2 regions of the Bacillus paralicheniformis genome follow, and region 2 is predicted to be linked to the other one. Evidence: predicted binding sites of a transcription regulator. Region 2 holds the regulator's gene; the other holds the start of a gene.
What was found. Region 2 encodes CtsR, which represses protease genes until heat stress. Its sites were predicted from a motif close to ATGGTCAATAAAGGTCAAACA; they were not measured.
Positions count from the first base shown of each region.

Region 1: a site for CtsR is predicted at 2,420-2,440, ahead of CP943_RS07995 (ATP-dependent Clp protease ATP-binding subunit). Genes of this name have one in related genera too.

Region 1 covers NZ_CP023665.1:1,556,542-1,564,221, reverse strand. Annotated here, with positions in the region: gene queD (6-carboxytetrahydropterin synthase QueD) at 1-277, opposite strand, end outside; gene queC (7-cyano-7-deazaguanine synthase QueC) at 280-939, opposite strand; PreQ1 riboswitch class I at 1,078-1,122, opposite strand; gene CP943_RS08000 (YkvI family membrane protein) at 1,204-2,241, opposite strand; gene CP943_RS07995 (ATP-dependent Clp protease ATP-binding subunit) at 2,462-4,558, shown strand; gene motA (flagellar motor stator protein MotA) at 4,757-5,560, shown strand; gene motB (flagellar motor protein MotB) at 5,553-6,332, shown strand; gene CP943_RS07980 (MarR family transcriptional regulator MhqR) at 6,356-6,811, opposite strand; gene CP943_RS07975 (sporulation kinase KinD) at 7,049-7,680, shown strand, end outside.
Region 2 covers NZ_CP023665.1:130,997-138,676, reverse strand. Annotated here, with positions in the region: gene radA (DNA repair protein RadA) at 1-1,116, opposite strand, end outside; gene clpC (ATP-dependent protease ATP-binding subunit ClpC) at 1,196-3,628, opposite strand; gene CP943_RS00745 (protein-arginine kinase McsB) at 3,625-4,716, opposite strand; gene CP943_RS00740 (protein-arginine kinase activator protein McsA) at 4,716-5,270, opposite strand; gene CP943_RS00735 (CtsR family transcriptional regulator) at 5,285-5,749, opposite strand; rRNA gene rrf (5S ribosomal RNA) at 5,925-6,040, opposite strand; rRNA gene CP943_RS00725 (23S ribosomal RNA) at 6,173-7,680, opposite strand, start outside.

The DNA of each region.
Region 1 (7,680 bases), 1.4 Mb from region 2:
CCGCGCTTTCACCCGAAAATTCCTGATGGTCATTTAAAAGCGTATGATCGTATTCCCCGTGGATCAATTTTTTAATGGTGCTGAAGTTGACAAGGAATCCTGATTCATTCAATTCATCCCCGGCAATCGTGATATTGATTGTATACGTATGGCCGTGGACTCTGCTGCATGCGCCCGCATCCTCTCTCGGAATAAAATGCGCGGCTGACATCTGCATATCTTTATTTAGTTCAAAAGAGTAAGGATGGCTTGGTTGCGGGTAAATTTGTGTAAGCACTGTTAAGCTCGCTCCTTTTTCATTTTCATATATTCATTGTAGCCATTCGCCCGAAGCTTGCAGGCCGGGCATTCGCCGCAGCCGTCGGCAATGATTCCGTTGTAGCACGTCAGCGTCTCGTTTTTCACGAAATCAAGCGCATCAAGCTCATCGGCGAGCTCCCACGTTTCCGCCTTGTTCAGCCACATCAGCGGCGTGTGGATGACAAACGGGCGCTCCATCGCCAAGTTGACAGTGACATTGCAGGATTTGACGAACTCATCCCGGCAATCCGGATAGCCGCTGAAATCCGTCTCGCATACACCTGTTATGATGTGCCGCGCGCCGACCTGGTAGGCGAGGATCGAAGCGAACGATAAAAACACGAGGTTGCGTCCCGGAACAAAAGTGGACGGAAGTTCGCCTTCTTTCGCCTCAATCTCGATATCATCCCTTGTCAAAGCATTCGGCGCGAGCTGATTTAACAGTTCCATATCAAGAAGGTGATGCTTGACGCCAAGCTTTTCAGCGATCTTTTTCGCGACTTCGATTTCCTCTCGGTGCCGCTGATTATATTGGAAGGTGACCGCTTCCACCTCCTGAAATTGCCGAAGCGCCCACAAAAGGCAAGTCGTACTGTCCTGACCGCCGCTGAATACGACGATCGCTTTTTCCTGTTTCATAATTCCTCCTTCTCCGCTTTCCGTCAGTATTTCATAAAAGAAGAGATTCACTGATATCTAAACGAAAAAACACCTTTCTCTGTGAGAAAAGTGTTCTAGCAAAAAAACAATAAAAAAGGCCATACCCCAAGGATACAGCTTTCCTTAGTTTTTTATAGAGGGTTTTGCTAGAACCTCTCCCGCAGTTTCAAGCGGATTTTGTTTCAATTTTCCTTCGCCATCTTATCACAAATCGCATGTTTCGCCAAGTGCAATGCCTGCCATTCAACGCTCAGGCACCCTTTTGACGATCAAAAAGAATATAAAGACGAGGCTCAGCTGGCCGAACAAAGGATAAATGGTCGATATCAGTTTTCCGTAGCCGATTTGTCCCGTCAAGTAGATTGTCAGCAGGATGAACATAAATACATACAGGCTTTTCATATGAAGATATTCATTAATCTGCTTTTCAAGACCATATAAATTGCCGATGACCGATGTGAAGACTTCCCCGAAAATGATAAACAGATAGATGATATGGACAGAATGTTGGACAATGAATACAACCTGTGCCATCGGAACTTCGTATAACAGGACATCAGGCAATGTTGAAAGAGACAGAAAGCTCGCGATCAACACAAGGGTAAGCAGACACCCTCCGATTAATGCTCCTTTTATAATGAGCTGTTCAGATTTCAGTTCAGAAGCGATCGGCACGAGAACCGCCTGTGCGAGCGACAAATTAAAAGCGCCGTACGAAACAGCGGATAAAATCCAATCGGGTTTTGCCGCCGAGAATGCCGCCAAATTGTGGATCTCCGGCCCTCTGAAAATAAACGAATCGAACAGGACGATGACTGTGAACAGAAGCAGCAGCGGAACGACAATGACATTGACGCCGAATATCCCTTTAACGCCCTTCATCATGACAAACAGACTCAAGGCAATCGTCGCAATCATCCCCGCTTGGTTTGAAAAGCCGAGCTGTTCCTCAAATATCGCCCCCGCTCCGGACAGCATGACAGACGTCACGCCGAGCAAAATCACGAGCATGAAGACATTGACAAGTTTCCCGAGCGTATGGCCGAATAAATATTGATTCAGCTCCTGATAAGATTTGGCATTGATTCTGACCGCAATCAGCATCATTTTTGCGCCGAGAAATGTAAACATCAGTCCGCTGATCAAAATTCCGGCTAACCCCGGCCAGCCGAATCTTAAAAAAAACTCGACGATTTCTCTTCCAGTTGCAAATCCGGCTCCGACGACCGTTCCTACATAAACAAATGCCAGCTGAAAGGCTGATCCATGTGATTGACTCATACGACTCCTCCGTAAACGAATTCCCTTTCTACACCATATGAGCCATGTCCTTTAAAAAGAAGGACAACTTCTCATTCAGGAACAAAAAGGAAAAAGCATAGAACTTGAAAGTCAAAGAAGGTCAATGTATACTAATAGTCAGAAATGGTCAAACTACAGACCATTTTTTCAAAGTCAATTGGTCAAAAAAGGTCAAATTCAATAAAGGGGGTTTTGGCAAATGCGTTGTCAACATTGTCAAAAAAATGAGGCGACGATTCGCCTGAACATGCAAATCAACTTTACAAAAAAGCAAATGGATTTATGTGAAGACTGCTATAAAGAGCTGACTCAGCCTTCTATGTTTTCAGGAAATCATTTTTTTGGCGGAGGAGGTTCTTTCTTCAGCCAGCCATCACAAGCGCAGACGCAAACCGCTGCCAAAAAAGGCTTGCTCGATGAACTTGCCGTCAACTTAACGAATGCCGCAAAGACAGGCTTGCTCGATCCGGTGATCGGCCGCGATGATGAAGTGGCCCGTGTAATCGAGATCTTAAACCGCAGAAATAAAAACAACCCTGTCTTAATCGGTGAACCGGGCGTTGGTAAAACAGCCGTTGCTGAAGGACTTGCTCTCAAAATCGCCGAAGGCGATGTTCCAAATAAATTGAAAAACAAAGAACTCTACCTGCTTGATGTCGCTTCCCTTGTAGCAAACACCGGCATCAGAGGACAATTTGAAGAAAGAATGAAACAGCTGATGAAAGAGCTGAAAGAACGCAAAAACGCGGTCTTGTTTATTGACGAAATTCACCTTCTTGTCGGAGCAGGCTCTGCCGAAGGCTCCATGGACGCCAGCAACATTTTAAAACCTGCGCTTGCCAGAGGCGAACTGCAAGTCATCGGCGCGACGACGTTGAAAGAATATCGCCAAATCGAAAAAGATGCAGCATTAGAGCGGCGCTTCCAGCCGATCATGGTGCATGAACCGACAATTGAGCAGACCGCGGCGATTTTAAACGGGCTGAAAGAAAAATACGAAGCGTATCATGATGTAACTTACACGGATGAAGCGATCAAAGCCTGCGTCGTTCTGTCTAGCCGCTATATTCAGGACCGTCATCTTCCCGATAAGGCGATCGACCTTTTGGATGAAGCCGGTTCAAAAGCGAACTTGAAAATCGACACGGTCAGCGGTGAACAAGCTTCCCAACGCCTGAAAGAAATCGAAGCGGAAAAAGCTAAAGCGCTGCAGGAAGAAAACTATGAGCTTGCAGCAAAGCTCCGCGATGAAGAAGAAGCACTGCACAAAAAAATGGAAAACCATGCGGAAGAAAAACGGGCAACCGTTAAAGCTGAAGACATTCAAGCGATCATCGAACAAAAAACCGGCATTCCGGTCGGCAAGCTTCAGCACGACGATCAGAAGAAAATGAAAGAGCTTGAAGCAAACCTTTCAAGCCGCGTGATCGGTCAAAAAGAAGCGGTAAAAAAAGTGGCAAAAGCCGTCAAAAGAAGCCGCGCCGGCCTGAAATCAAAAAACAGGCCAGTCGGTTCATTCCTGTTCGTCGGCCCGACAGGTGTCGGTAAAACAGAACTTTCTAAAAGGCTTGCGGAAGAACTGTTCGGCACGAAGGATGCCGTCATCCGCCTCGATATGAGCGAATACATGGAAAAACACGCCGTATCGAAGCTGATCGGTTCACCTCCTGGATATGTCGGCCACGAAGAAGCCGGACAGCTCACCGAAAAAGTCCGGAGGAACCCGTACAGCATCGTTTTGCTTGATGAAATCGAAAAAGCCCATCCCGATGTTCAGCACATGTTCCTGCAAATCATGGAAGACGGACGTCTGACAGACAGCCAAGGACGGACGGTCAGCTTTAAAGATACCGTCATCATTATGACAAGCAATGCCGGAGTATCTGAAAAGCGGACAACTGTCGGTTTTAACCGGGAAGAACAAGTAATGGGCGAACAATCAATGATCGATTCCCTAAGCAGCTACTTTAAGCCGGAATTCCTGAACAGATTTGACAGCATCATCGAGTTCCAGCCGCTCGAAAAAGAAGATCTGGTCAAGATCGTCACTCTCTTGCTGGAAGAGCTTGAAGAAACGTTAAAAGAGCAAAACATGAGGCTTGAAGTTTCAGATGAAGCAAAAGAAAAAATTGCTGAAATCGGATACCATCCGGCCTTCGGCGCCCGCCCATTAAGACGAACCATTCAAACAGCAGTCGAAGATCAAATGACCGATCTGCTGCTTGAAGAAGAACACATCAACGGTTTTGCGGTTATCGTTGAAAACGATGAAATCTTGGTGAAACCAACCGCATAACACACATAACGGCCTCCAATTGCGGAGGCCGCTTTACATACAACGTAAGAATCACAAAAATTCTATTTTTTAACATTAAATAACCCTAAAGTCCCTTTTCACCATGATTTTGAAACAATTTAAGAAACACCCTAAAGTTCCTATCACGCAACACCGATATTAACGATAGAAAAGTTAGTTAAAGGAATTGGTGAAAAAATGGACAAAACATCGTTAATTGGAATCATCTTAGCTATCATCGGAGTAGGTGTCGGCATGGTCATGAAAGGTGTCAGCCCTTCCGTTCTCGTCAATCCCGCGGCATGGCTGATCATCCTTGTCGGTACAATCGCAGCAGTTGTGATCGCTTTTCCAATCCGCGAGATCAAAAAGGTTCCCAAACTCTTCGGCATCTTGTTCAAAGAGAAGAAGATGATCGAAATCAACGAATTGATCCCGATGTTTTCCGAGTGGGCACAAATCGCAAGACGTGAAGGACTTCTCGCTTTGGAAGCAAATTTGAATGAGATCGATGATGAATTTTTGAAAAACGGCATGAGCATGGCAGTAGACGGCCAAAGTGCCGAATTTATCAGGGACGTTTTAACTGAAGAAGTTGAAGCAATGGAAGAAAGACATCAAGTCGGAGCGGGCATTTTTACCCAGGCGGGCACATACGCACCGACACTCGGCGTTTTGGGCGCTGTTGTCGGACTGATCGCCGCGCTTGCGGATATGAGCGACACTGAAGCGCTTGGACATGCGATCAGCGCCGCTTTTGTCGCGACCCTTCTCGGGATCTTCACCGGATATGTACTATGGCATCCTTTTGCCAATAAATTAAAGCGGAAATCCAAACAGGAAGTCAAAGTCCGCGAAGTCATGATTGAAGGCATCCTTTCGATCTTGGAAGGCCAAGCGCCAAAAGTCATTGAACAAAAGCTTTTGATGTATGTCTCTCCAAGCGAACGCTCCAGCATCGTCATCCCAGAAGGAGACAAAGGAGACAGCAGCAATGGCTAGAAAAAAGAAGCACAAAAAAGACCATGAAGAACACGTGGATGAGTCTTGGCTCATCCCATATGCCGACCTGCTGACACTGCTTTTGGCCTTGTTCATCGTACTGTTTGCCATGAGCTCAATCGACGCCAAGAAGTTCGATATGCTGTCTAAATCATTCAATGCCGTATTTACCGGCGGAACAGGAATGATGGATTATTCCAGCTTCACCGAGCCGAAAACGAGCACAACCGAAGATGGAAAAAGCCCTGACCAAGCAAAAGATCTCTCTCAAGATCAAAAAGAAAAAGACAAGCAGTCGCTGAAAAAAATTCAGGAGCAGGTCAACCGGTTTATTAAAGAGAAAAGTCTTGAAAAACAGGTCAATACGAAGCTGACAGACGAAGGCCTCCTCCTTTCCATCGAGGATAATATCTTTTTTGATTCCGGAAAAGCGGAGATCCGCCAGCAGGACATTCCGCTGGCCAAGGAAGTATCCGACCTTCTCGTCTTGAATCCGCCCCGCAATATCGTAATCAGCGGACATACGGACAATGTGCCGATTCGAAATTCTCAATTTAAATCAAATTGGCATTTAAGCGTGATGCGGGCAGTCAATTTCATGGGGCTTTTAATCGAAAATCCCAAGCTTGACGCCAAGATATTCAGCGCGAAAGGCTACGGAGAATTTAAACCGATCGCTTCAAATGACACCGAAGAAGGAAGAAGGAAAAACAGACGCGTTGAAATCCTCATCCTGCCGATCGGCCAGGAAAACTTGAATAAAAAAGAATAGGAAGCTGCCTTTTGGCAGCTTCCTTATTCTTTGCCCTTATAAATATTTCTTGCGTTCAGTCCGACTTTTTTCAGCATTTCGATGCAGGCTTCTTTCTCCTCATCGCTTAACACGCTGATCATGTGGTGAAGCTCTTCTGCATGACCCGGAAAAATCTTCTCCAGGAGCTTGGTGCCTTTATCTGTAATTTGCGCATAGGTCACCCTGCGGTCGGTCGCACAGGCTCTTCTCGCGATCAGCTCCTTTTGCTCAAGCTTGTCAACCACATATGTAATACTCCCGCTCGCCAGTAGAATCTTATCCCCTATTTGCTGAAGGGGCTGATCCCCTTTATGATAGAGGAGTTCTAAAACGGCAAACTCGGTTGGATTCAGACCATGATGATGAATATGTTTATTCATATGATCATTAATGGATCTGTACGCTCGAGATAATACAATAAATAATTTCAAGGACTGTTCCTGTTCTCTATTACTCATATCTCTCATCTCCAAAGAAACAACTACAGGAAAACATTAATAAACTATGAGGAAAATGTCAACTGTTAACATTCCAACCATGTTATGATGAGTAGGAATCGAACATCAAATAGATATATCCGGAAATTCCCCGGTATTGTGTCCTATTTTCACGGTATTGGTTATCTTTTCTATAAATCGGCTCTCACTAGTGATATAATACCCCTATTCCTGTATCGATTGGGAGAGAGTAAAAATATGCGCAATTTGAAAAATCTATGGAAGAAAGTCAGGCTTTATTTGATCTTGGTGATGATCCCCGCCTTCATTATAAGCTTTTTTGTATACGAACAAGAACGAGAAAATATCACTGAAAAGCACCGTCAGACTGCGACTCTCATGCTCAATATTCACCGCAACCAAATCAACTACCTGATCGGCGAAACAGAAGCAAGGCTCAGCTCCCTTGCCACGGCTCTCAACCACCCTGTTAATGAGCAGCATATCAAACGAATCCTGACGGAAACGTATAAAAAAGAACCGCGTTTTTCGGCTTTATACCTTTTAAATAAAGACGGCGATGTCATGGTGAGCACGTCTCCCGTCAAAGAAAAAAAGAAGGTTTCATACAAGAACATTCTGCAAAAAGCGGAAAAATCAAAGAAATCCGTGATCACAGACGATATACATACAGTGTCGGACAGGCTGGAGCTGAATATTTTTACTCCTGTCTATGACAGCGAAGGCAGAACGACAAATTTTCTGCTGGCTTCGATCCGCGTCGATTATCTGAAAAATATCATGAACGTCCTGAGCCCTGAGCTTTATATCAAAATTCTCAACCAGAAGAATCAGATTGTCTTTACAGCAGGCCATTCTCCTCCTGAGAA
Region 2 (7,680 bases):
GAGGTCGATCGCCGGCTCGTCCAGCTTGACGCCGCCGGCGACTTTTAAATAGGCGTCTTGATTTTGCAGCAGCAGCCCAACCCTTTTCTCTAAAACCGCTATCAGCAATGAGACGCGGTTATGATCAATTCCGGTTGCCATCCTGCGCGGATTTCCAAAACTCGTCGGGGAAATCAGCGCCTGAATCTCTACTAAGACCGGCCTCGTGCCTTCCATTGAAGCCACGACACTCGAGCCGGCTGCTCCAGCCGAGCGCTCTTCGAGAAAGATCTCCGACGGATTCAGCACTTCTGTAAGGCCCTCTTCCCTCATTTCAAAGATTCCCATTTCATTCGTTGATCCAAACCGGTTTTTGACGGCTCTTAAAATCCGAAATGTATGATGCCGCTCACCTTCAAAATAAAGGACGGTGTCGACCATATGTTCCAGAAGTCTCGGTCCGGCAATCGAACCTTCTTTTGTGACATGCCCGACGATAAATATCGGAATCCCTTTTGTTTTTGCAATTCTCATCAGCTCAGCGGTGCATTCCCTGACCTGGGACACGCTGCCTGGAGCAGATGTAATATCACTTTGGTAAACGGTTTGAATCGAATCAACCACCACGAATGATGGATTCATCTCTTCTATAGAAGACGTAATATACTCCATATCGGTTTCAGATAAAACGTGAAGAGTGGGACTGTTGATGCCTAGACGGTCTGCTCTCAGCTTTGTCTGCTTGACCGATTCTTCACCTGAGATGTACAGGACATTTTCTTTTGAATCAGCGAGCTGGGCAGATACTTGAAGCAGCAAGGTTGATTTCCCGATGCCGGGATCGCCTCCGATTAAAACGAGTGAACCTTTGACAATACCGTTTCCCAAGACGCGGTTGAATTCGCCCAGTTTCGTTTTAATTCGCGGCTCTTCTGTTGTTTCGATTGAAGTGAGAGGTGAAGGCTTTTGCACCGTTTGAACGGAATGTGAAAAAGCGGTTCTTCTGTTGGCGGCGGGTTTTTTTATCGTTTCTTCCACCATGGTATTCCATGTGCCGCATCCGGGGCACTTCCCCATCCACTTGGCGGATTCGTAACCGCATGAGTGACAAATGAATTTAGTCTTTGTTTTAGCCATTGATTTTTCAAAACGCTCCCTTTATAAGAAAGTGAGGCATACTGATGAACATCGTATGCCTCTTTCTTTTGTCTCTATATTAGTTCGTTTTAGCTTCGGTTTTTACGACAAATTCTCCGCCTTCTACATCCAAAACAATATGCTGGCCTTTTTCAATATGGCCTTTCAGGAGCTCTTCAGACAGCCGGTCCTCCACGTGTTTTTGGATTGCTCTTCTGAGAGGGCGCGCCCCGTATTCGAGATCCACGCCTTCATCGGCAATTTTTTCTTTAGCTGCTTCAGTCAGCTCAATTGACAGATCCTGTTCTTTCAGACGCTTAGTTAATTGTTCTGACATGAGGGATACAATATCTTTCAAATGTTTTTTCTCCAAAGAGTGGAAGACGATAATCTCATCAATCCGGTTGATAAATTCAGGTCTGAAGGCGCGTTTTAATTCGCCCATGACTTTGTCTTTCATATCTTTATAATTCTGGGTTTCATCCTGCACATTAAACCCGACGTATTTATTTCTTCTCAGTTCGCTCGCACCGACGTTTGATGTCATGATCAAAATCGTATTTCTAAAGTCGACCGTGCGCCCTTTTGAATCAGTCAGGCGACCGTCTTCAAGCACTTGCAGCAAAATATTGAAGACATCAGGGTGCGCTTTTTCGATTTCGTCAAGCAAGACGACGGAATACGGTTTTCTTCTCACTTTTTCAGTGAGCTGTCCGCCTTCATCATAGCCGACATATCCCGGAGGGGAACCGACGAGTCTTGATGTTGAATGTTTTTCCATATACTCGGACATATCGATGCGAATCATGGCTTCTTCATCGCCGAAAATGGACTCGGCAAGTGCACGGGCAAGCTCCGTTTTTCCTACGCCTGTAGGGCCGAGGAAAATAAAAGAACCGATAGGACGTTTTGGATCTTTTAAGCCGGCACGCGCGCGTCTGACTGCTTTGGCAACCGCAACGACAGCCTCATCTTGGCCGATAACGCGGGAATGAAGAATGCTCTCCATGTTCAGTAATTTGTCTGTTTCAGTCTGCGCAATTTTCGAAACCGGCACTCCGGTCCAGCTTGAAACAACCATTGCAATATCGTCGACGGTCACTTCGGAATTTTCCTGTCCCTGCTTTTCTTTCCAGGTTTTCTTGGTTTCTTCGACCTGTTCGCGCAGGCGCTGCTCCGTATCCCGTAATGACGCTGCTTTTTCGAATTCCTGGCTTTGGACAGCGGCATCTTTTTCTTTCCTTACTTCATCAAGCTTTTGTTCAAGCTCTTTTAAGTTCGGAGGCGTTGTAAATGAACGCAGGCGAACCTTTGAACCGGCTTCATCGATTAAGTCGATCGCCTTGTCAGGCAGAAAACGGTCCGAAATATACCGGTCTGACAGCTTCACAGCCGCTTCAATCGCTTCATCCGTAATCGATACGCGGTGGTGGGCTTCATAGCGGTCTCTGAGACCTCTCAATATTTGAATGCTCTCTTCAGGAGACGGCTGGTCAACCTGAATCGGCTGAAAACGCCGTTCGAGTGCAGCATCTTTTTCAATGTATTTGCGGTATTCATCAAGGGTTGTCGCTCCGATACATTGCAGCTCTCCGCGCGCCAAAGACGGTTTAAGGATATTGGAGGCATCGATGGCCCCTTCCGCTCCCCCGGCTCCGATGAGAGTATGCAGCTCATCGATAAAGAGGATGATATTTCCCGCTTGACGAATTTCGTCCATCACTTTTTTCAGGCGGTCTTCAAATTCACCGCGGTATTTCGTACCGGCGACAACCGTTCCCATATCAAGCGTCATAACTCGCTTATCGCGGAGAATCTCCGGTACTTCGTTATTGATGATCTGCTGGGCGAGGCCTTCGGCAATCGCTGTCTTACCGACACCGGGCTCCCCAATTAACACAGGGTTGTTTTTCGTTCTGCGGCTCAGCACTTCAATTACGCGCTGAATTTCTTTGCTTCTGCCGATTACGGGGTCAAGGCTGTCTTCTTTTGCAATCGCCGTGAGATCCCTGGCAAGACTGTCTAAGGTTGGTGTGTTGGCATTGCTGTTGGCGCCTGAAGCAGCGCCACCGCTCTCATTGCTGCCCAACAGCTGCAATACTTGCTGTCTCGCTTTGTTTAAGCTGACGCCTAAATTATTCAGCACCCTTGCTGCAACACCTTCCCCTTCTCGGATTAAGCCGAGGAGGATGTGTTCAGTTCCAACGTAGGAGTGACCAAGCTTTCTTGCTTCATCCATCGCCAGTTCAGTCACTTTTTTGGCTCTCGGTGTGTAATGGATCGATTGTGACATCTCTTGCCCTCGGCCAATGAGGCTTTCAACTTCTTTTTGAATCTTGTCAGGGCTGAGTCCTAATGCCTGCAGCGCCTTTGCAGCAATCCCTTCTCCCTCGCGGACAAGGCCGAGGAGAATATGTTCTGTTCCAATGTTATTATGGCCCAGACGCAGAGCTTCTTCTTGAGCAAGCGCCAATACTTTTTGTGCTCTTTCTGTGAATCTTCCAAACATCATATCGTTTCATCCTCCTGTCTATTGCCGTTGTTTTCTAATTTCAGACGCTCCCTAATAAGAGCAGCCCGCCTGATGTCCCTCTCGTTTGGCCTTAAGACTCCTCCTGAATATTGCTGGAGAAATCCAGGCTGCGTGAGGATCATCAGCTCATTAAGTATATTGCTGGAAAGACCTTTTATTATCCCCAGGTCAATTCCAAGACGAACGTCTGAAAGACATCTTGCTGTTTCTTTCGATTCGATCATCCGGCAATTGGACAGTACGCCGTAAGATCTGTAGACGCGGTCTTCAAGCTCGATTTGCGAAGTCTGATAAAGCGCCTTTCTTGCTGAACGCTCTTGTTCGATCAACTGAGCAACGACGCTGTTCAGATCTTCGACAATGTCGTGTTCCGATTTACCGAGGGTAATTTGGTTGGAAATTTGAAAGATATTCCCTAATGCTTCGCTGCCTTCACCGTAAATTCCTCTAACAACAAGCCCCAATTGATTAATTGCCGGAATAATTCTGTTTATTTGTCTAGTTAACACTAAAGCAGGAAGGTGCATCATGACAGAAGCTCTAAGCCCGGTTCCGACATTTGTAGGACAGCTGGTCAAGTAGCCTCTTTGTTCTGAAAAAGCATAGTCAATCCGTTCTTCAATCCAATCGTCCACCTGATTTGCTGCTTTTAATGCTTCTGAAAGCTGAAATCCCGGGAACAGACATTGAATGCGAATATGATCTTCCTCATTCAGCATAATACTCACTTCTTCATTTTCAGAAAGAAGGCATGCGCCAAAGGAAGCTTCCGTCAAATGCGGACTGATCAGATGTTTTTCTACAAGAACCCTTTTTTCCAAAGGCTGCACCTGATCCATTTTCACAAGCTCAAATTTCCCGATACCTGGCACTTCATAGCCTGTGAATTGTTCTTCAAACAATGTAATAATCGCTGAAGCCTCTTCGTTTGAAAAAAGCGTTGGAAAACGAACTTTATCCAAGTTGCGAGCAAGACGGATCCGGCTGCTAAGCACGATGTCACTTTCAGGGCCTTCCTGCCGCATCCAATTGCTTAAAGCATTCTGAATAAAATGCTGCAGTGACATCAGTCCTCCTCCTCCTTGTTTGCATTCAGGTTTTGTTCAAGCGACCTGATCTGGTCTCTAATGTTGGCTGCTTTTTCAAATTCCTCCTGCTGAATTAATTCTTTCAGCTCTTTTTTCAATGCTTCAATTTGTCTTCTTACATGCAGGTTACCGCCGATCCGCTTTGGTATTTTACCGGCATGGACCGTGTTCCCGCTGTGAACTTTCCTTAAAACCGGAGTGATATAGGAATGGAAGGTTTTATAACATTCCGAACATCCAAATCGGCCTGTTTTTCGAAATTCCGGGAATGTCATATTGCATTTTTTGCATCTCAGAACCTGGTCCGGCTGTTGAAAAAGCTGAGCCTCGCTGCTGTTAGTAAAAGACGAGTCAAAATTCAGCAGTCCGGATAATAAATTATGGATGGAAAATCCGCCACTTTCATTCATAGAATATGACTCACTGTTTTCTTTCGCACATTGTTCACAGATATGCATTTCTTTTTTTTCGCCATTAATGACTTTCGTAAAGTGAAAAGTTGCTGGTCTTTCTTTACACTCTTGACATATCACGCTTCTCACCCGCTTTACTTAAATTTAAGTGACGTAAGCATGGCTTTCATCATTCTTGCTCTTAATTCGTCTCGTTCAGGCAAATCAATATATAATACAGAACGATCCATGACACTCACCATCAATTTTGCTTCACTTTTTGTAATGACACCATTTTCTAAAAGCCTTAAAATGATATCGTCTGAAGCAGCCTGGGAGAGCCTTGTATAGATATGATTCATAATGTTGTCAATCAAATCAATTTTATCGTTCATTTTAATTTTAATAATTCGGATATAACCGCCGCCGCCTCTTTTGCTTTCGACGATGTATCCGCGCTCACTCGTAAAACGCGTATTGATCACGTAATTGATCTGAGAAGGAACACACTGAAATTTATCGGCTATTTCGCTCCGTTTAATCTCTAATATTTCTTTCCCGTTCTGTTCTAATATTTGTTTCAAATACTGTTCGATTATGTCAGAAATATTTTTCCCCACTCAGCCCCCTCCTTCACTTGACTTTGACTATATTTGACTTTAACTTTACTATAAGTGGTTTTCGCTTTTTTTTCAACTAATTGCTCTTCGTCCTTTATTATTTCCACTTTTGGCTATCGTAAAACCTTAGGGAACAAGAAAAAAGACCAGCTTATATAAGCTGGTCTTTTTCATCGCTTGGCGGCGTCCTACTCTCACAGGGGGAATCCCCCAACTACCATCGGCGCTGAAGAGCTTAACTTCCGTGTTCGGCATGGGAACGGGTGTGACCTCTTCGCTATCGCCACCAAACTATTGCCTTCAGGATGAAGGTACTGGGCGTTCCTCACAGGATGTGAGGGCCTTTAGCCGAGTTTCCTTGCCTTTGGCTTTCTGAGAGCATTCTCTCAAAACTAGATAACGGTCAGACAATTCACAAACATTTAGGTTAAGTCCTCGATCGATTAGTATCTGTCAGCTCCATGTGTCGCCACACTTCCACCTCAGACCTATCAACCTGATCATCTTTCAGGGATCTTACTTCCTTGCGGAATGGGAAATCTCATCTTGAGGGGGGCTTCATGCTTAGATGCTTTCAGCACTTATCCCGTCCGCACATAGCTACCCAGCGATGCCCTTGGCAGAACAACTGGTACACCAGCGGTGCGTCCATCCCGGTCCTCTCGTACTAAGGACAGCTCCTCTCAAATTTCCTGCGCCCGCGACGGATAGGGACCGAACTGTCTCACGACGTTCTGAACCCAGCTCGCGTACCGCTTTAATGGGCGAACAGCCCAACCCTTGGGACCGACTACAGCCCCAGGATGCGATGAGCCGACATCGAGGTGCCAAACCTCCCCGTCGATGTGGACTCTTGGGGGAGATAAGCCTGTTATCCCCGGGGTAGCTTTTATCCGTTGAGCGATGGCCCTTCCATGCGGAACCACCGGATCACTAAGCCCGACTTTCGTCCCTGCTCGACTTGTAGGTCTCGCAGTCAAGCTCCCTTGTGCCTTTACACTCTGCGAATGATTTCCAACCATTCTGAGGGAACCTTTGGGCGCCTCCGTTACCTTTTAGGAGGCGACCGCCCCAGTCAAACTGCCCACCTGACACTGTCTCCCCGCCCGATAAGGGCGGCGGGTTAGAAGGTCAATACAGCCAGGGTAGTATCCCACCGATGCCTCCACCGAAGCTGGCGCTCCGGTTTCCAAGGCTCCTACCTATCCTGTACAAGCTGTACCAACATTCAATATCAGGCTGCAGTAAAGCTCCACGGGGTCTTTCCGTCCTGTCGCGGGTAACCTGCATCTTCACAGGTACTATAATTTCACCGAGTCTCTCGTTGAGACAGTGCCCAGATCGTTGCGCCTTTCGTGCGGGTCGGAACTTACCCGACAAGGAATTTCGCTACCTTAGGACCGTTATAGTTACGGCCGCCGTTTACTGGGGCTTCAATTCGCACCTTCGCTTACGCTAAGCGCTCCTCTTAACCTTCCAGCACCGGGCAGGCGTCAGCCCCTATACTTCGCCTTACGGCTTCGCAGAGACCTGTGTTTTTGCTAAACAGTCGCCTGGGCCTATTCACTGCGGCTCTCTCGGGCTTGCACCCTAACAGAGCACCCCTTCTCCCGAAGTTACGGGGTCATTTTGCCGAGTTCCTTAACGAGAGTTCTCTCGATCACCTTAGGATTCTCTCCTCGCCTACCTGTGTCGGTTTGCGGTACGGGCACCTCTCACCTCGCTAGAGGCTTTTCTTGGCAGTGTGGAATCAGGAACTTCGCTACTATATTTCGCTCGCCATCACAGCTCAGCCTTACGGGAAACGGATTTGCCTATTTCCCAGCCTAACTGCTTGGACGCGGATATCCAATACCGCGCTTACCCTATCCTCCTGCGTCCCCCCATTGCTCAAATGGTGAGGAGGTGGTACAGGAATATCAACCTGTTGT